DNA from 4 places in the Novosphingobium anseongense genome. Region 3 is predicted to be linked to each of the others. Evidence: predicted binding sites of a transcription regulator. Region 3 holds the regulator's gene; each other region holds the start of a gene.

Region 1 (3,800 bases), on a different contig from region 3:
CGCGCGAAGTCGCGCATCAGCGAGAGCAGGGTGTTGCGCGCGCGCGCGGGCAATTCGTCGGTGTCGGCGATCTCGATTGCGGCGAGCGCCAGCGGCACGCCGCGCGCACGCGCATGCCGGTGCAGTTTCTCGAGCGTCTTGTCACCGAGGCCGCGCTTCGGCGTGTTGTAGATCCGCTCGAAAGCGAGATCGTCCGAAGGCTGGGCGATCACGCGCAGATAGGCCATGGCGTCGCGGATTTCGGCGCGTTCGTAGAAACGAAAACCGCCTATGATCTTGTAGTTGAGGCCGATCGTTATGAAGCGGTCTTCGAGTTCGCGCGTCTGGAACTGTGCGCGCACGAGGATCGCGATCCGATCGAGCGGGGCGCCTTCGCGTTCGAGCCGCTCGATCTCCTCGCCGATGCGGCGCGCTTCCTCGGGGCCGTCCCAGACCCCGATCACGCGCACGCGGTCGCCGCCGTCCTGTTCGGTCCACAGCGTCTTGCCGAGCCGCTCGCTGTTGGCGCAGATCAGTCCTGAGGCCGCGGCAAGGATGTCGGGCGTCGAGCGGTAGTTCTGTTCGAGGCGGATCACCTTGGATCCCGGAAAATCCTTTTCGAACCGTAGGATGTTGGCGACTTCTGCGCCGCGCCACGAATAGATCGACTGGTCGTCGTCACCCACCACGCAGATGTTGCGGCGGACCTGGGCGATCAGTCGCAGCCACAGGTACTGGACCTGGTTGGTGTCCTGATACTCGTCGACCATCACGTATTTGAAGCGCTGCTGGTACTGTTCGAGCACGTCGCGATGATCGCGCAGAATGTTGACCATGTGTAGCAGCAGGTCGCCGAAGTCGCAGGCGTTGAGCGCCTTCAGCCGCTCCTGGTAGAGCTTGTAGAACTGTTGGCCGCGGCCATTGGCATAGGCCTCGTTCTCGACGGCATCGAGCTGATCGGGATTGATCCCGCGGTTCTTCCAGCGGTCGATAAGCCCGGCGAGCTGGCGCGCGGGCCAGCGCTTCTCGTCGAGGTCGTTGGCCTGGATCAACTGCTTGAGCAGTCGTAGCTGGTCGTCGGTATCGATGATCGTGTAGTTCGACTGCAGTCCGAGCAGTTCGGCATGTTTGCGCAGCATGCGCGCGGCGATCGAGTGGAAGGTGCCGAGCCAGGGCATGCCCTCGACCGCGGGCCCGATCAGGTGCCCCACGCGCTCGCGCATCTCGCGTGCGGCCTTGTTGGTGAAGGTGACGCAGAGGATTTCCGAGGGCCAGGCGAGGCGCGATCGGACGAGATGTGCAAGCCTTGCGGTAAGCGCCGCGGTCTTGCCCGTGCCTGCGCCAGCCAGCATCAGCACCGGTCCTTCGGTGGTCAGAACGGCCTCGCGCTGCGGTGGATTCAGCCCGCAAAGCAAGGGATCTTCTGGATTTTCCGGAGCGGCGGAGAGCGAGGAGGGGACGAGGTCTGACACGTGTGAACAGCTAGGGAACAGAGGCGCGCGGCGCAAGGGCGCTGCACCCGGCAAACGGAACCATCGTTCGGAACGCGGGTTTTCCGAGCAACCGAACTTCAATGGAGAGTGACATGCGTAATCTGTTCCTTGCGAGCGCCGCTGCGCTCGCTCTTGCCGGCGGTGCCACGATGGTTTCCGCCCAGGCTTCGACCGACACGCCCGCGGCGGCACCCGCTGCTGCCGGAGCCGCGACCTCGCAGCAGAAGGCGGCCTATGCGACCTGGCCGGCTGACAAGAAGGCGTCCTATGACAAGTGGCCTGCCGAATATCAGGCCTATTTCTGGAGCCTGTCGCCGAGCCAGCAGACGGGCTGGTTCGCGCTGACCGACGCGCAGCGCAAGCAGGTCTATGACATGCCGCCTGCCAGTCGCGCGCAGGCCTGGGTGTCGATCGAGCAGCAGCTCGCCGGGGCGACGCCGCCCTCGGCTTCGGCCGCGCCGCCGTCGGCTTCGACCATGCCGAGCCCGGAGGCGGCGGCCGCGCCGCCTGCAACCGACGATCCGGCTTCGGCACCGGCACAGGTCCAGGCCAACCCCACGGGCTCGACCCAGGCGGCCGATCCTTCGCCGGATCCGGCGACCGCTAACTCTTCGGTCGCGCCGTCGCTGCCCGCCGACCCGAGCTATCAGGCCGGTCCTTACAAGGGCGCGCTGACCGCACCGCCGGCCGATGCCCAGAACAAGGACTATCCGGTATGCACCAAGAGTGTGCAGGATAGCTGCCGCAACCGCGGCGGCGTCTGATACCGATCTAGCCCGATCAGGAAGGGCGCCGGTCTCCGGCGCCCTTTTTGTTTGACGCCTTTTCGCTTGACGGGGGCAGGACGAGCGGTGAGCGGTGCGCGCCATGCAACCGCAACATCCCCTTCGGGCCAACCGCCGCATCCTCGCCGCCGCGCTCGTGGGCACGGCGGTCGAGTTCTACGATTTCTACATCTACGCGACTGCGGCGGCGCTGGTGTTCGGTCCGCTGTTCTTTCCGGCCGAATCCGTCGCCGCGCAGACGCTGTTCGCGCTGATGAGTTTCGGCATCGCCTTCATCGCGCGGCCCGTCGGCGCCGTTGCCTTCGGCCATTTCGGCGACCGCATCGGCCGCAAGTCGACCCTGGTCGCCTCGCTGATGCTGATGGGCGCTTCGACCCTCCTGATCGCGTTCCTGCCCACTTACGCCATGGCCGGCTGGATTGCGCCGGCGCTGCTCTGCGTGCTGCGCTTCGGCCAGGGCTTCGGGCTCGGCGGCGAATGGGGCGGGGCGGCACTGCTCGCGGTCGAGAACGCGCCCAAGGGCTGGGAAGCGCGCTTCGGTTCGGCGCCGCAACTCGGTGCGCCCGTGGGATTCCTCGCGGCCAATGGTCTGTTCCTGCTGCTGGGGCTCGGCTTGTCCGAACAGGATTTCCAGGAATGGGGCTGGCGCGTGCCCTTCCTGGCGAGCGCGGTGCTCGTGGGCCTCGGCTTGTGGATTCGCCTGCGGATCGGCGAGACGCGCGCGTTCCGCGAGGCCACCGCACGCGAAGCGCCGCCGGCCGTGCCGCTGGCGCGCTTGCTGTCGCATCATCTCGGCGCGGTCGTCGCGGGCAGCGCCGGGGTGATCGCCTGCTTCGCGATCTTCTATCTCGCCACGGCCTATGCCCTGGCCCAGGGCACCTCCACGCTCGGCTACAGTCGCGAGACCTTTCTGGCGGTGCAGCTCGCGGCGAACTTTTTCCTGGCGATCGGCATCGTCCTCGCAGCGATCCATGCCGACCGCGCCTCGCCGCGACAGGCGCTGCTGATCGGGGCGATCGCGACCGTGGTGCTCGGCCTCGTCTTCGGTCCCGGCCTCAACGCCGGCTCGCTCTGGCTCGTATTCCTCACGCTCGCCGCGGCGCTGCTGGTGATGGGATACGTCTACGGACCGCTCGGCGCCTGGCTGCCGACATTGTTCCCCGTGCCCGTGCGCTACAGTGGCATATCGGTGGCGTTCAACGGCGGCGGCATCATCGGCGGCGCGGTGACGCCGGTGCTGGCGCAGATGCTCGCGGTCGAGGGGCTCGGAGCCCAGGCCGGTCTGCTGCTCTCGGTCGCGGGACTGGTGACCCTGCTCGGCGTCAGCCTTGCGAAGGTTTGGCCCGCAGCAGCGTGAGCCGCGCCTTGCCGACCTTGCGATCGGCAACAGCTTCGAGCGAGCGCACCTTCGGTTCTTCGTCGTGCGCGGTCTCGAGGCTGATCCAGGTCGCCTCGCCGATCCAGCCGAGCCGCATCAGCTTCTCGAGCGCGACCGCACCCGCGCCGGTGTTGTAGGGCGGATCGAGCAGGATCAGGTCGAGCG
Region 2 (3,800 bases), on a different contig from region 3:
AGAACAGACTGTCCGGACCCCACAACTTTTCTGCCGTCGTAACAACGTGAGCTGCTCGACGAAGGGAAGCTTCCCGCTCCGCCAACGATCCCTGGTCCGATTGACCAGCATGCGTTTGGGGGAAAGCGGTGGGGCGAACTGCAGGCCAATCACGTCCCGGATGCCGCCGTTGAGCCAAACGCCCCATTCGTGCCGTTCCAGCAGGACCGGCATGCGATCGTTGGTCGTCATGACCGCCGCATTCGCAGTCATGGTCATACCGGCATAGACGGGACCCGTCTCCTCGGTCTCGGCCCAGAAGCCCGCCCAGGCGACGATCGGTTGCTCCTTGACCGAAAACCACGTCCGCGTCTTCTCGCCGGAATCGCCTGCCGGGTTCGCGAAGTGCGTGAGCGGGATCAGGCAGCGGTTGTGCATGTCCTGGACCACCTCTTCCCAGAGCGGGTTCGTCAGGTCGGCGACGAGTCCTATGATGTCGTCCGCTTCACCGCGCTCGCGCATCTCGCGGGTTATGCGCGGGAAGCCCCAACGCATAGCCTCGAGTTGCCGATCGCCGCCGCGCTGGGTGACGACCGGCCCTTGCAGGCCTTCGACGATGTCGGTCGGTTGATAGTCCGAAATCCCGCACTCGGCATCGAAGTGAGTGGCGACGTCCTGGACCTGGGCGAGAAGCGCATAGAGGCGCGTCATGGCTAGTGGGCCGTCCTGGCGATCGGCGAAGCGAAATCTCCGAGCACCTGCTCGATCGGATGCTGACCGGTCTTCTCGTAGACGCCGCGGAAGAGCTTTGCATGGTAGTGAAGCTGCTTGCCGAAGTCCTCGCACTGTTTGCGCAGGTCCCGTGGCGTCGCCCCTTCCGGCGACTGCTCGAGCACGAGCGCCAAGGCCATAATCACGCCATCGATCGCCGCGTCGGGGTCGCGGCCAGCCAGGCCGGGCAGCGACCCGCTGACGATGATCCTGGCGACGAGATCTGCCACTTTGAGCGAGATTTCGTTTTCCTGGCTCAGGTCTTCGCCGTCGCCGGCGCCCAGTTTCTGATAGTCCATGGCTCTTACCTTTCAGGCCCGGAAGCGGCTCAGCGCGCGCTTCCATTCGCGTTCGTCGGGCATCTTGAGCTTGATCGTGGGAAGCTCGTCGCTCGCCTCGATCGTCTTCGGGCGGACTTTGCGATACCGTTCGCGCCAGCACCGCGAGCAGTAGAGGCGAGGGCGTAGGTCGCGAAACTCATCGCTCCAGCCCCGCTTCTCGCACAAATTCCATAGGCCGTGCGGTTGAAAGCAGGCGGTCTGCCCGCAGGAGCAGGCGGCGCGCACGCTGTTCTTCCACAAGGCTGCCTCGAAGACGTTGGTCGCGACCCTGAGGCCGTCTTGGTTGCGGCTCACAGGTCACGCCGCGGCATCCGCGACGAAATCGAACAGCGGCAGGCTGACGGGCCGCTTTTCGGCGAGCGCGGTCGAGGCGTGATCGGACGCGACGTTGACCCATTCGACGCTCCAGTCGAGCGAGAACGACTTGCCGGCGCGGTCGATCGTCACCGCGCCGGCGCCTTCGACGACGATCTCGAAGCGGGGATCGGCATGATGCCGCGCGCGGACCAGCGAGCCGTCCGAAAGCGCGATGCAGTAGGTGTCGACGAGCTCGATCTCGCCAAGCAGGCGAGGGGCTGCCGCGGGAATCGCAAGGTCGGCCTCGACGTCGCCGACGACGCACAGCCGCGGCTCTTTGGGCATGGGAATAACGGTGATGGCCAAGGCAGCTCTCCGACTCGGGGTGGCTGGTTGGTATAGAACAAAATAGGTACAAATCCAATGACGTCGTCCCAGCCTTGCGATACCCAAGGTCGGGTTTCCCTGATTCGCTGCAGGCCCCAATGCTCCACATCGTCCCCATCCACCTCGCGCCGATCGAGCTGCCGATACTGCTCGTCAGCGCCTCTGCGGGCTTTCCGTCACCCGCGCAGGACGACATGGAAGAGCCGATCAACCTCGGCGACTGGCTCGTCGAGCACCCGGCCGCGAGCTACGTCATGCGTGTCGAGGGTTGCTCGATGGTCGGCGCGGGGATCAACGACGGTGACCTTATCGTCGTCAGTCGCGCCAGGAAGCCCCGGCCTGGGCAGATCGTCGTGGCGCTCGTCCATGGCGACCGGACATTGAAGCGGCTGCGGCGGCGCGCCGACCGCCTCTGGCTCGTCGCGGAGGCCGAGGGCTACCCCGACATCATCGTCGACGAGCACGTCGAGATCTGGGGCGTCCTCGCAGGCCTTGCCCGGCGCTACCCATGAGCGCGCCGGTCGCCCTCATCGACTGCAATAACTACTATGTCTCGTGCGAACGCGCCTTCGACGCGAGCCTCGTCGGCGTGCCCGTCATCGTGCTCTCGAACAACGACGGCTGCGCGATCGCGCGATCGGCTGAGGCCAAGGCGCTCGGGGTCAAGATGGGCGATCCCATCCACCTGATCCAGGGCAAGGTGAAGGCGCACGGCATCCGCGTGCTCTCGTCGAACTATGCGCTCTATGGTGACATGCAGCGCCGCGTCGTCGCGGCGATCCAGCCCTTTGCGCGCGATTTCGAGATCTATTCGATCGACGAGACCTTCGTGGACTTCGCCGGCTTCGAACATCTCGATCTCGTCGCCCACGCACGCGCGATGAGCGCGCAGGTTCGCGAATGGACCACGATCCCGACCTGCGTCGGGATTGCGCCGACCAAGTCGCTCGCCAAACTCGCCAATGCCGCGGCTAAGAAGAATCCGCTGTTCGATGGCGTCGCGGATCTGCGCGACGAGGCGACCCGCAACTGGGTGCTCGACCGCTTCGCCGTGACCGACGTCTGGGGCGTGGGCCGGGCAACGGCTGCCAAACTCCACGGGCTTGGCATCAGGACGGCTGGGCAACTGCGCGACATGGCCATGAAGCAGGCGCGGGGTGTCGGCACAGTCGTCCTCGAGCGGCTGATCGCCGAACTGCGCGGCGTTCCCGCCGCCGCGGTCGAGACGATCGAACCGCAGCGCAAGGGCATGGCCGTGACTCGCTCGTTCGGCACGCCGGTCACCGACATCGACACGCTGATGGGTGCCGTCGCCCAGTACGCCATGCGGGCAGGGGAGAAGCTTCGCCAGCACGGTCTCGTCGCGCGCCGCGTGACCGCCTTCTTCCACACCAATCCGCACAAGCCCGAGCGGCCGCAATATTCGGCGACGCGTACGCTCAGCGCCCAGCCGATGACCAACGATGGCCTGGCGATCCTGGCACTGGCGCGCCGCGGCGTGGAGAGCGCCTGGCGCGAGGGCTACGGCATCACCAAGGCCGGGATCATGCTCGAGGACCTGATCGAGGAACGGCTTCGGCCCCTGACGCTGTTCGAGGGTGATACCGACAAGCGCGCGCGGCTTATGGCGGCCATGGACGAGGTGAACGGCCGTTTCGGCAAGTTCGCCGCGGTGCCGGCAACGCAGGGCTTCAAACGCGGCTGGGCGGCACGTTCGGACTCGCGCTCGCCCAACTACACCACCCGGATTGCTGACGTGCCTGCGGTGCGGGCCTGAGGCGCGCGCATGTGGCGGGGACCGCCTGGCGGCGTTGTCAGCCTGACATCGCGCGCTCTTGCGCCGGGCCATCATGACAGGACATAGGCGAGAACGACACCCAGAAGACCGCGATAGGGGCCTCCGCCAGTAGGGCATCGAGCAGGCGAGGCGCCGGGCGCCGCCCTCTAGAGAAGTGTGGTTCCACCAGGCGCGCTCCTCTTCGTCCAGAGTTCGGGCGTGCGATCGACCCGCAGTTCATCGTGGCA
Region 3 (3,800 bases):
GCTGCGCGTCCGGCTGCCGCTTTTCGCAGCGGGAGCCGGTGCGGGTGCGGGCATTTTTTACACCTTGCTGACCGGGGCCGAGGTTCCGACCGTACGCTCGTGCATTGGCGCGGTGCTGGTACTCGTGGCGCTGGCGCTGGGCCGAGAGCCGCTGTCGATGCGGATGGTCGCGGTGGCAGCCTTCTTCGTCCTGTTGTTCTGGCCCGAGGCCGTGGTCGGCCCGAGCTTCCAGATGAGCTTCGTTGCGGTGATCGCGATCGTTGCGCTGCACGGCGCGGCGCCGGTGAGGGCATTCCTCGCGCCGCGCGAGGAGGGCTGGTATACGCGGCTGGCGCGCAACCTGGCGATGCTGCTCGTCACGGGCGTGGTGATCGAACTGGCGATCATGCCGCTCGGCCTGTTCCACTTCCACCGCGCCGGCGTCTACGGCGCTCTCGCTAATGTCGTCGCGATCCCGCTGACGACCGTGGTGACGATGCCGCTGATCTTCTTGGCGCTGGTGCTCGATCTCGCCGGTCTCGGCGCGCCGGCCTGGTGGCTCACTGGGCAGTCGATCGACGTGATGCTCGCGCTCGCGCACTGGGTCGCGGCGCAGCCCGGCGCGGTGACGACCATGCCCGCCATGGGGCGTGGCGCGATCGCGCTGTTCGTTGCGGGCGGGCTCTGGCTGGCGCTGTGGCGCGGGCACCTGCGGCTGTGGGGGTTGGCACCGGTGCTGGTCGCGACAGTGTCACTCGCTTTCCTGCGCCCGCCCGACATTCTGGTCTCGGGCGACGGGCGTCATGTCGGCATCACGGGAGTGGACGGCGGCGGGCTGCTGGTCCTGCGCGAACAGAAGAGCGAATTCGTTCGCGACAACCTCACCGAACTCTCGGGCATGGACGGCGAACTGCGGCTGCTCGAGCAATGGCCGGGCGCGCGCTGCAATCGCGACTTCTGCGCGGTCACGCTGCCGCGGGCCGGGCGCGAATGGCATCTGCTGATCGGCCGCGGGCGTGACCGGGTGGCCGAGCGGCAACTGGTGGCCGCCTGCGACCGCGTCGATATCGTAATTTCCGACCGCTGGCTGCCGCGCAGCTGCCGTCCGGCCTGGCTCAAGGCCGACCGACGGACGCTGGAGCGGACCGGTGGACTGGCGATCGATCTGGCGGAGCGGCGCGTGACCACGGTCGTCGAAACGCAGGGCGAGCACGGCTGGTGGCGCAAGCCGGAAGATCGGCCGTGGGTCCGGCCCGCAAGCGGGCGTGGCGAAACTCAAGCCGCCAAAGCTTTGCCTGCAATCCTTGTCGCCCCTGAAAATGTAGGGACCCAGCCAAGCTCCCGTCCTGAAACGGAGGGTGCGTCGAGGCGCCCTTAGATGGCCCCCTGCCTTCGCACGGGTGACGATCGGATAGAGTGCCTGGAGAAGGGTGCTTCGAGAATTATCGATGAGGCGGCGGCAGGCCGCCGTTCCCCATCAGTGATACCGCCGCAGCAGTCCCGCCAGCTTGCCCTGAACCTCGACTTCGCCATCGCGATAGATCTGCGGCTCGTAGGCCGAGTTCGCCGGATCGAGACGGACCAGGCCCTTCTCATGATGAAGGTACTTGAGCGTCGCTTCCTCGCCGTGGATCAGCGCCACCACGATCTCGCCGTCGCGCGCGGAATTGGTGCGGCGGATCAGCGCGAAGTCGCCGTCGAGAATGCCTGCCTCGATCATCGAGTCGCCCGAGACCTCGAGCGCATAGTGCTCGCCGGGGCCGAGCAGCGCGGCAGGAACGGGCAGCATCGACTGGCCTTCGAGCGCCTCGATCGGCACGCCTGCAGCGATGCGGCCGTGGAGCGGGATCTCGATGACGTCGTTCGCCGGCTCGGGCCGCGGCGCCGGGGCCGCGGGCTTGAGTGCGGTCAGCGCGGAGTTGCTGTTGGCTGCGGCGCGGGTCGTGGTCTTGGCGGTCGTCACGTCCTCGGGCTGCTTGAGCACTTCGAGCGCGCGGGCACGGTTGGGCAGGCGGCGGATGAAGCCGCGCTCCTCGAGCGCCGAGATCAGCCGGTGCACGCCCGACTTCGACTTGAGATCGAGCGCTTCCTTCATTTCCTCGAACGAGGGGGAAACGCCGCTCTCTTCGAGGCGGGTCTGGATGAAGCGGATCAACTCGTGCTGCTTGCGCGTCAGCATCCTGCAGTCTCCCCTTGAAGCTCAAATAGGCGGAAGTTCAGTGAACGAATGCGGAACAATTAAGAAACGATTCGAGTGCCGTCAAGCAATTCCGCCATTCTCCAGCAAGTAGGCCGTGACCGTGTCGCCAGTCTCTCCAGCGGGTTCATGAGCGGCGCGGTCGATCAGTGCGTTACTGGCGGCGAGCGGGGCTATCGCACCGCTGTCCTGGATCGCCTGCGGTGTCACGCTTTCGCCATCCCACACCGCGCGCAGGAATTCGCGCCGCGCTCCGCCGGCACGCATGGGGGCTGCCAAACGGGTGCGAATCCGCCGCGGCAACGGCTGGGCAGCGCCGAGCAGCGCGCGCAGCAGCGGTAGCAGGAACAAATAGGCGGTGACGTGGCTCGACACCGGATTGCCGGGTAGTCCGAGGATGATCTGCTTGCCCCGGGTAGCGACGAGGATCGGCTTGCCCGGCTTGATCGCGACGCGCCAGAAGTCGAGTTCGGCACCCCAGGCGAGCAGGGCCGGGCGAACGAGGTCGTGATCGCCGACCGAAGCGCCGCCGCTGGTGACGACGACGTCGGCCTCGGCCGCGCGGTCGAGCGCTTCCGCCATGGCCTCCATCGAATCGGGTACTGGGCCCACACGCTCGACGTCGCATGACAGCGCGCGCGCCATCGCCGATAGCATGACGCCGTTGCTGGCCGGAACCTGGTGCGGCGCGCAGCTTTCGAGGTCGACCGCGAGCTCGTCGCCGCTGTCGAGCACGACGATGCGCGGCCGACGGCGCACGGCGACATGGCTATGCCCAGCGGAAATCGCGAGCGCCGCCTGGGCCGGGCCGATATGCAGGCCCGCGGTCAGTACCTCTGTGCCGAGCGCGAAATCGAGCCCGCTGCGGCGGATGTGCTTGTCCGCCGGGATGGGTGCTTCACCGGTCAAGGTGATGCGGTCGCCTTCGCGCGCAATGTCCTCCTGGAGGATCACCGCGCTCGCGCCGGCGGGCATCACCGCGCCGGTCGAGATGCGCGCGGCGCCGCCGCGGCGGACTTCGCCCGCGAACGGATGGCCCGCGGCGCTTTCGCCGATCACCTGCCAGGGGCCGGCCATGTCGCCGGCAGCTACGGCATAGCCGTCCATCGCCGAGAGATCGGTCGCCGGATGGGTACGCCGGGCGCCGACGGGTTCGGCGAGATAGCGGCCCAACGCACTGTCGACGTCGACGCGCTCGATCGGCAACGGCGTCGCCAGCGCGAGCAGGCGCGCCTGGGCTTCCTCGAGCGGCAGCGGCGGTGGCTTCACAGGTCGGCTGCCCGCCAGTCGCCCGACTTGCCGCCGCGCTTCTCGATCAGGCGAACCTGGTCGATGATCATGCCTTTGTCGATCGCCTTGGCCATGTCGTAGATCGTGAGGAGTGCGATCGAAGTCGCTGTCAGGGCTTCCATTTCCACGCCGGTCTTGGCCGTCAGCGAGGCCGTGGCGGTGGCACGGACACCGTCATCCTCGAAAGCGAAGTCGAGCGTCACGGCATCGAGCGCCAGCGGGTGACAGAGCGGGATCAGTTCGCCGGTCTTCTTCGCCGCCATGATCCCCGCAATACGCGCCGCGGCGATGACGTCGCCCTTGGGCACTTCGCCCTGGCGGATCGCTGCGAGCG
Region 4 (3,800 bases), 710 kb from region 3:
CTCGGGTGGGATCACCACCTCTAGACATCGATCTTGTAACCCCGAATCCGCCGCTAGAGCGAGTTGCCGTTAGGTGCTTGATTGACACTCCGCGAGGGAACCCACTGCAGCGCTGCGCTTTCCGAGAGGGGCATCAAGGAGCCTTCCCCATGACCGACCTGGCCGACGCCCATACCGAGAAACCCGACCTCAAGGGCAAGAAAGCCCTCATCACCGGCGGCACTACTGGAATCGGGCGCGCGATCGCCGTGCTTCTGGCGAGCGAAGGCGTCGACGTCTTCGTCTGCGGGCGCACGCCGGAGCACCTCGATGACGCGCTGAAACGGATCCGGACAGTGGGCAAGGGCGACGGGATCACGATTGATCTGGCCGAACCCAGCAGCTCGCAGCGCTTCGTGGATGCCGCCCGGGACTATCTTGGCGGTCTCGACATCGCAGTCATCAATGCCGCCGTCCCGGCCAAGGGCCTCCTCGAAATGTCCGAGCAGGATTTGCGCTACGCAGTCGCGACCGATTTCACGGCCTATCTTTTCAGCGCTCATGCCGCTGCCGAGGCATTGGGCGGTCACGGCGATATCGTTTTGATCGGATCGATGAGCGCGCACACACTGAAGCCCGCTTCGACGGTCTACGCCGGCATGAAATATGGCATCCAGGGCTTCTGCGAAGCACTTCGCAAGGAACTTGGACCCAAGGGCATCAAGGTTAGCCTGGTCGAGCCTGGAAAGACCGGCGCCGACTTCCAGTATCCCGACATCCCCGCCGAGAAACAGCGCGAGATGATCCACAAGGAGGAGATGCTCCGTGCCGAGGACATCGCCGTCGGCGTGCACTACCTGCTGACGCAACCACGCCGCGCGGTGGTGCAGCAGTTGACGATCGCACCTCGCCAACAGCCGCAGGAATGAGTTTTCCCGTCGACAAGCTCGTCCTCGTCCCGGACGATATCGATCTCTCGCGGTCCCCCTTGGCAGGTCAGCTTGGGGTAGAGACATATTGCCTGGGCGCATTCAACCCAGCGCTGACACGGCTGCCGAACGGCAATCTGCTGATGATGGTTCGGGTCGCTGAGGCGCTGCGCCATCCGATCGTTGACGGCAAGGTTCACAACATCCGCTGGACCGAAGACGGCTATGTCCTGGATGCTTGGCCGTTGGAGCTCGCCAACACCGCCGATCCGAGGAAATTCGTCCTCCACGGCGGGGGCTGGAAGATCATGGCGCTTACCTCTCTGTCCTGGCTGCTGCCGGTCGAGCTGTCGGCGGACGGCTGCGAAGTCGTGATGCATCACTACGACAAGGTGGTCGCGCCGCATGCCTCGTTCCAGATGTACGGACTGGAAGACGCGCGCATAAGCAAGGTCGACGATCGCTGGCTGATGACGACCTGTTCGGTAAGCCCGGAACGGCACTCGACGACGCTCTACAGCTCGCAGAACGCCCTCGATTGGGTCTTCGAGGACATTGTGCTCGATCACCAGAACAAGGACATGCTGATTTTCGAGGGGCGGATTGCCGGCCAGTACTGGGCGCAGACACGTCCTCTGGGCGACTTGTACTTCGCCTATCCGCCGGGCAGCGAATGGCGCGCCGGGCCATCGATCAACCTCGCGACGTCACCGGACGCCCTCCATTGGAAGCCGCACCGCGGTCCGGGCATCCGCCCCCACTCCGCAACGGTCGCCACAGCCAGGATGGGGGGCGGCACGCCGCCGATCCTCACCGATAGGGGCTGGCTCACACTGTGGCACGGTGTCGAGCCCAAGGAGATCGTCGGCATTTATCGGACGTACTGGTCGGTCCTCGACCAAGACGATCCTAGCATGACGGTCGTTACCCAGCATCAACCGCTGCTCGAAGCGGCACCGGAGCTTACGCGGCACCTCGAGCATCAGATGTATGTTCGCGACGTCGTCTTCACGACCGGCATCGCGGATGCCGGCGACCACTACGTCGTAGCTTCGGGCGAAGCGGATCTCGCCTGCCGGATCACGCACGTGCCAAAGACTGTCTTCGAGTAGCGCAAAATAATTTCTGCAGGGCCAACCCCTAGGTTTTAAGGCCTTGTGGGGCGCTTGCCGCACTCAGGTTCGAATGAGATTGGCCGCCTCGCACTTGACTCCTATCAATCTCATCCAGAACATAAAGGGAACATGAATCACCTACGAGAGTCTTTCAAGATACAATGCGTTCTTCGACGGTCCTTCACGGCCTCCGCGCCCAGATCGCGCAGATCGAAGGTGGGCGTGGGGAGCGCAGCTTCCTTCCATTCGAGGTCGACGAGATCGATGGCCACCTGCCTGGTGGGGGCTTGGCGGCAGCGGCTCTTCACGAGATTGCCGGCAGTCCCGAGCTCGCTGACGATGCCGCCGCAACGGTTTTCCTGGCAGCCGTCCTGGCTCGTCTGGAGGGACCAATATTCTGGTGTTTGAGATGGCGCGATTTGTTCATCCCGGCATTGCACCAGGCTGGACTTCATCCCGATCGGGTGATCTTCGTCGAGGCTGGTAGCGATACGAACGTCCTGCTGGCGATGGAAGAGTGCCTGCGTCATGCCGGGCTTGGCGGGGTTGTGGGAGAAGTGGCGAAATATTCGACCACGGCTTCGAAGCGCCTGCAACTCGCTGCGGAGAAAAATGGTGTGACCGCCTTCGTTTTTCGACGCGGCTGCAGGCGCGAACATGTCGCCCAAGGCACGGCTGCGAACACGCGATGGCGGATAACGGCTAGTGCCAGTGAGGAGACCGGCCTGCCATCGCTCGGCCGGCCGCGATGGCACGTCGCGCTGGAACGCGCGCGCGGCGCAGATTGCCGCGCCTGGATCGTGGAGGGAGCAGATGCGCAGGGTCGTATCACTCTTCCTGCCGCACTGGTCGACCGACCGGCTGCGCAGGAAGGGGCTCGGGCCGTCGCCTGACGGCGCCAGACTCCCGCTCGTAACAGTCGTTCCCGACCATGGTCGACGCGTTGTCGCGGCCGTCGATTTGGAAGCGCGCCGCCACGGTCTGACGCCCGGGATGACGCTGACGAAGGCTCGATCGCTCGTGCCCGAGTTGCAGGCGATGGACGCCGATCCCGAGGCGGACGCTGCGGGCCTGCGCAGCCTGGCCTTGTGGGCGGGCCGCCGGTACTCGCCTATCGTCGCGCCCGATCCACCCGACGGTATCTGGGTCGATATAACCGGCTGCGCCGCGCTCTTCGGAAATGAAACATCGCTGGTGAAGGATCTCCATCGCCGAACAGTGGCCTTTGGCTTGTCCCTGCAGATTGGCGTGGCGGACACGGCCGGATGCGCGCACGCCGCCGCGCGGCATGTGCCGGCTGGCCGCCCGGTGATCATTGAGCCCGGACAGAGCCGTAAAGCCTTGGCCCTGCTGCCGATCAGCGCCTTGCGGATCGAAGCCGGCGTAGCCGAGGCGCTGCGCAAGCTTGGTTTCGAGCGGATCGAGCAGCTGATGGGTGAGCCGCGCGGGCCATTCGCCAAGCGTTTCGGGCGCGGCCTTTACCGCCGTCTCGACCAGGCGCTCGGCATGGTGCCAGAGCCGATCGATCCCTTGTTTGCAGACTCGCTTCCCCGCGCGCGCCGGGGTTTGCTCGAGCCGATCGGCACGTCGGAAGCTTTCGCGCAAGTGATCGGCGATCTTGCTTCCGACGTCGTGGCGCAGCTCACCGCGATCGGCAAGGGCGCGCGCCGGCTCGACTGTTTCTTTCACCGGGTAGATGGGATCACCCAGACCATTCGCGTCGGAACGGCGGCACCCTCACGCGATATCGCGCATCTGGCCAAGCTCGTCATCTCAC

The links. The regulator LexA, encoded in region 3, represses DNA repair genes until DNA is damaged. The targets are predictions, from matches to a motif close to GTTCCNCNCTTGTTCT.
Region 1: a site for LexA is predicted at 1,455-1,470, ahead of WG901_RS17150 (ATP-dependent helicase). Genes of this name have one in related genera too.
Region 2: a site for LexA is predicted at 1,789-1,804, ahead of WG901_RS23530 (LexA family protein). Genes of this name have one in related genera too.
Region 4: a site for LexA is predicted at 2,137-2,152, ahead of WG901_RS08425 (ImuA family protein). Genes of this name have one in related genera too.

The regions. Positions count from the first base shown of each region.
Region 1 covers NZ_JBBHJZ010000003.1:666,111-669,910, forward strand. The annotation lists gene WG901_RS17150 (ATP-dependent helicase) at 1-1,451, opposite strand, end outside; gene WG901_RS17155 (hypothetical protein) at 1,565-2,236, shown strand; gene WG901_RS17160 (MFS transporter) at 2,340-3,614, shown strand; gene rsmD (16S rRNA (guanine(966)-N(2))-methyltransferase RsmD) at 3,580-3,800, opposite strand, start outside.
Region 2 covers NZ_JBBHJZ010000010.1:46,160-49,959, forward strand. The annotation lists gene WG901_RS23510 (SOS response-associated peptidase family protein) at 1-690, opposite strand, end outside; gene WG901_RS23515 (hypothetical protein) at 693-1,049, opposite strand; gene WG901_RS23520 (hypothetical protein) at 1,062-1,385, opposite strand; gene WG901_RS23525 (hypothetical protein) at 1,389-1,754, opposite strand; gene WG901_RS23530 (LexA family protein) at 1,874-2,287, shown strand; gene WG901_RS23535 (Y-family DNA polymerase) at 2,284-3,552, shown strand; gene WG901_RS23540 (SOS response-associated peptidase) at 3,720-3,800, opposite strand, start outside.
Region 3 covers NZ_JBBHJZ010000001.1:1,070,866-1,074,665, reverse strand. The annotation lists gene WG901_RS05195 (ComEC/Rec2 family competence protein) at 1-1,357, shown strand, start outside; gene lexA (transcriptional repressor LexA) at 1,457-2,158, opposite strand; gene WG901_RS05185 (molybdopterin molybdotransferase MoeA) at 2,240-3,445, opposite strand; gene moaC (cyclic pyranopterin monophosphate synthase MoaC) at 3,442-3,800, opposite strand, start outside.
Region 4 covers NZ_JBBHJZ010000001.1:1,783,240-1,787,039, reverse strand. The annotation lists gene WG901_RS08435 (SDR family oxidoreductase) at 150-908, shown strand; gene WG901_RS08430 (glycoside hydrolase family 130 protein) at 905-2,020, shown strand; gene WG901_RS08425 (ImuA family protein) at 2,185-2,916, shown strand; gene WG901_RS08420 (DUF6504 family protein) at 2,837-3,800, shown strand, end outside.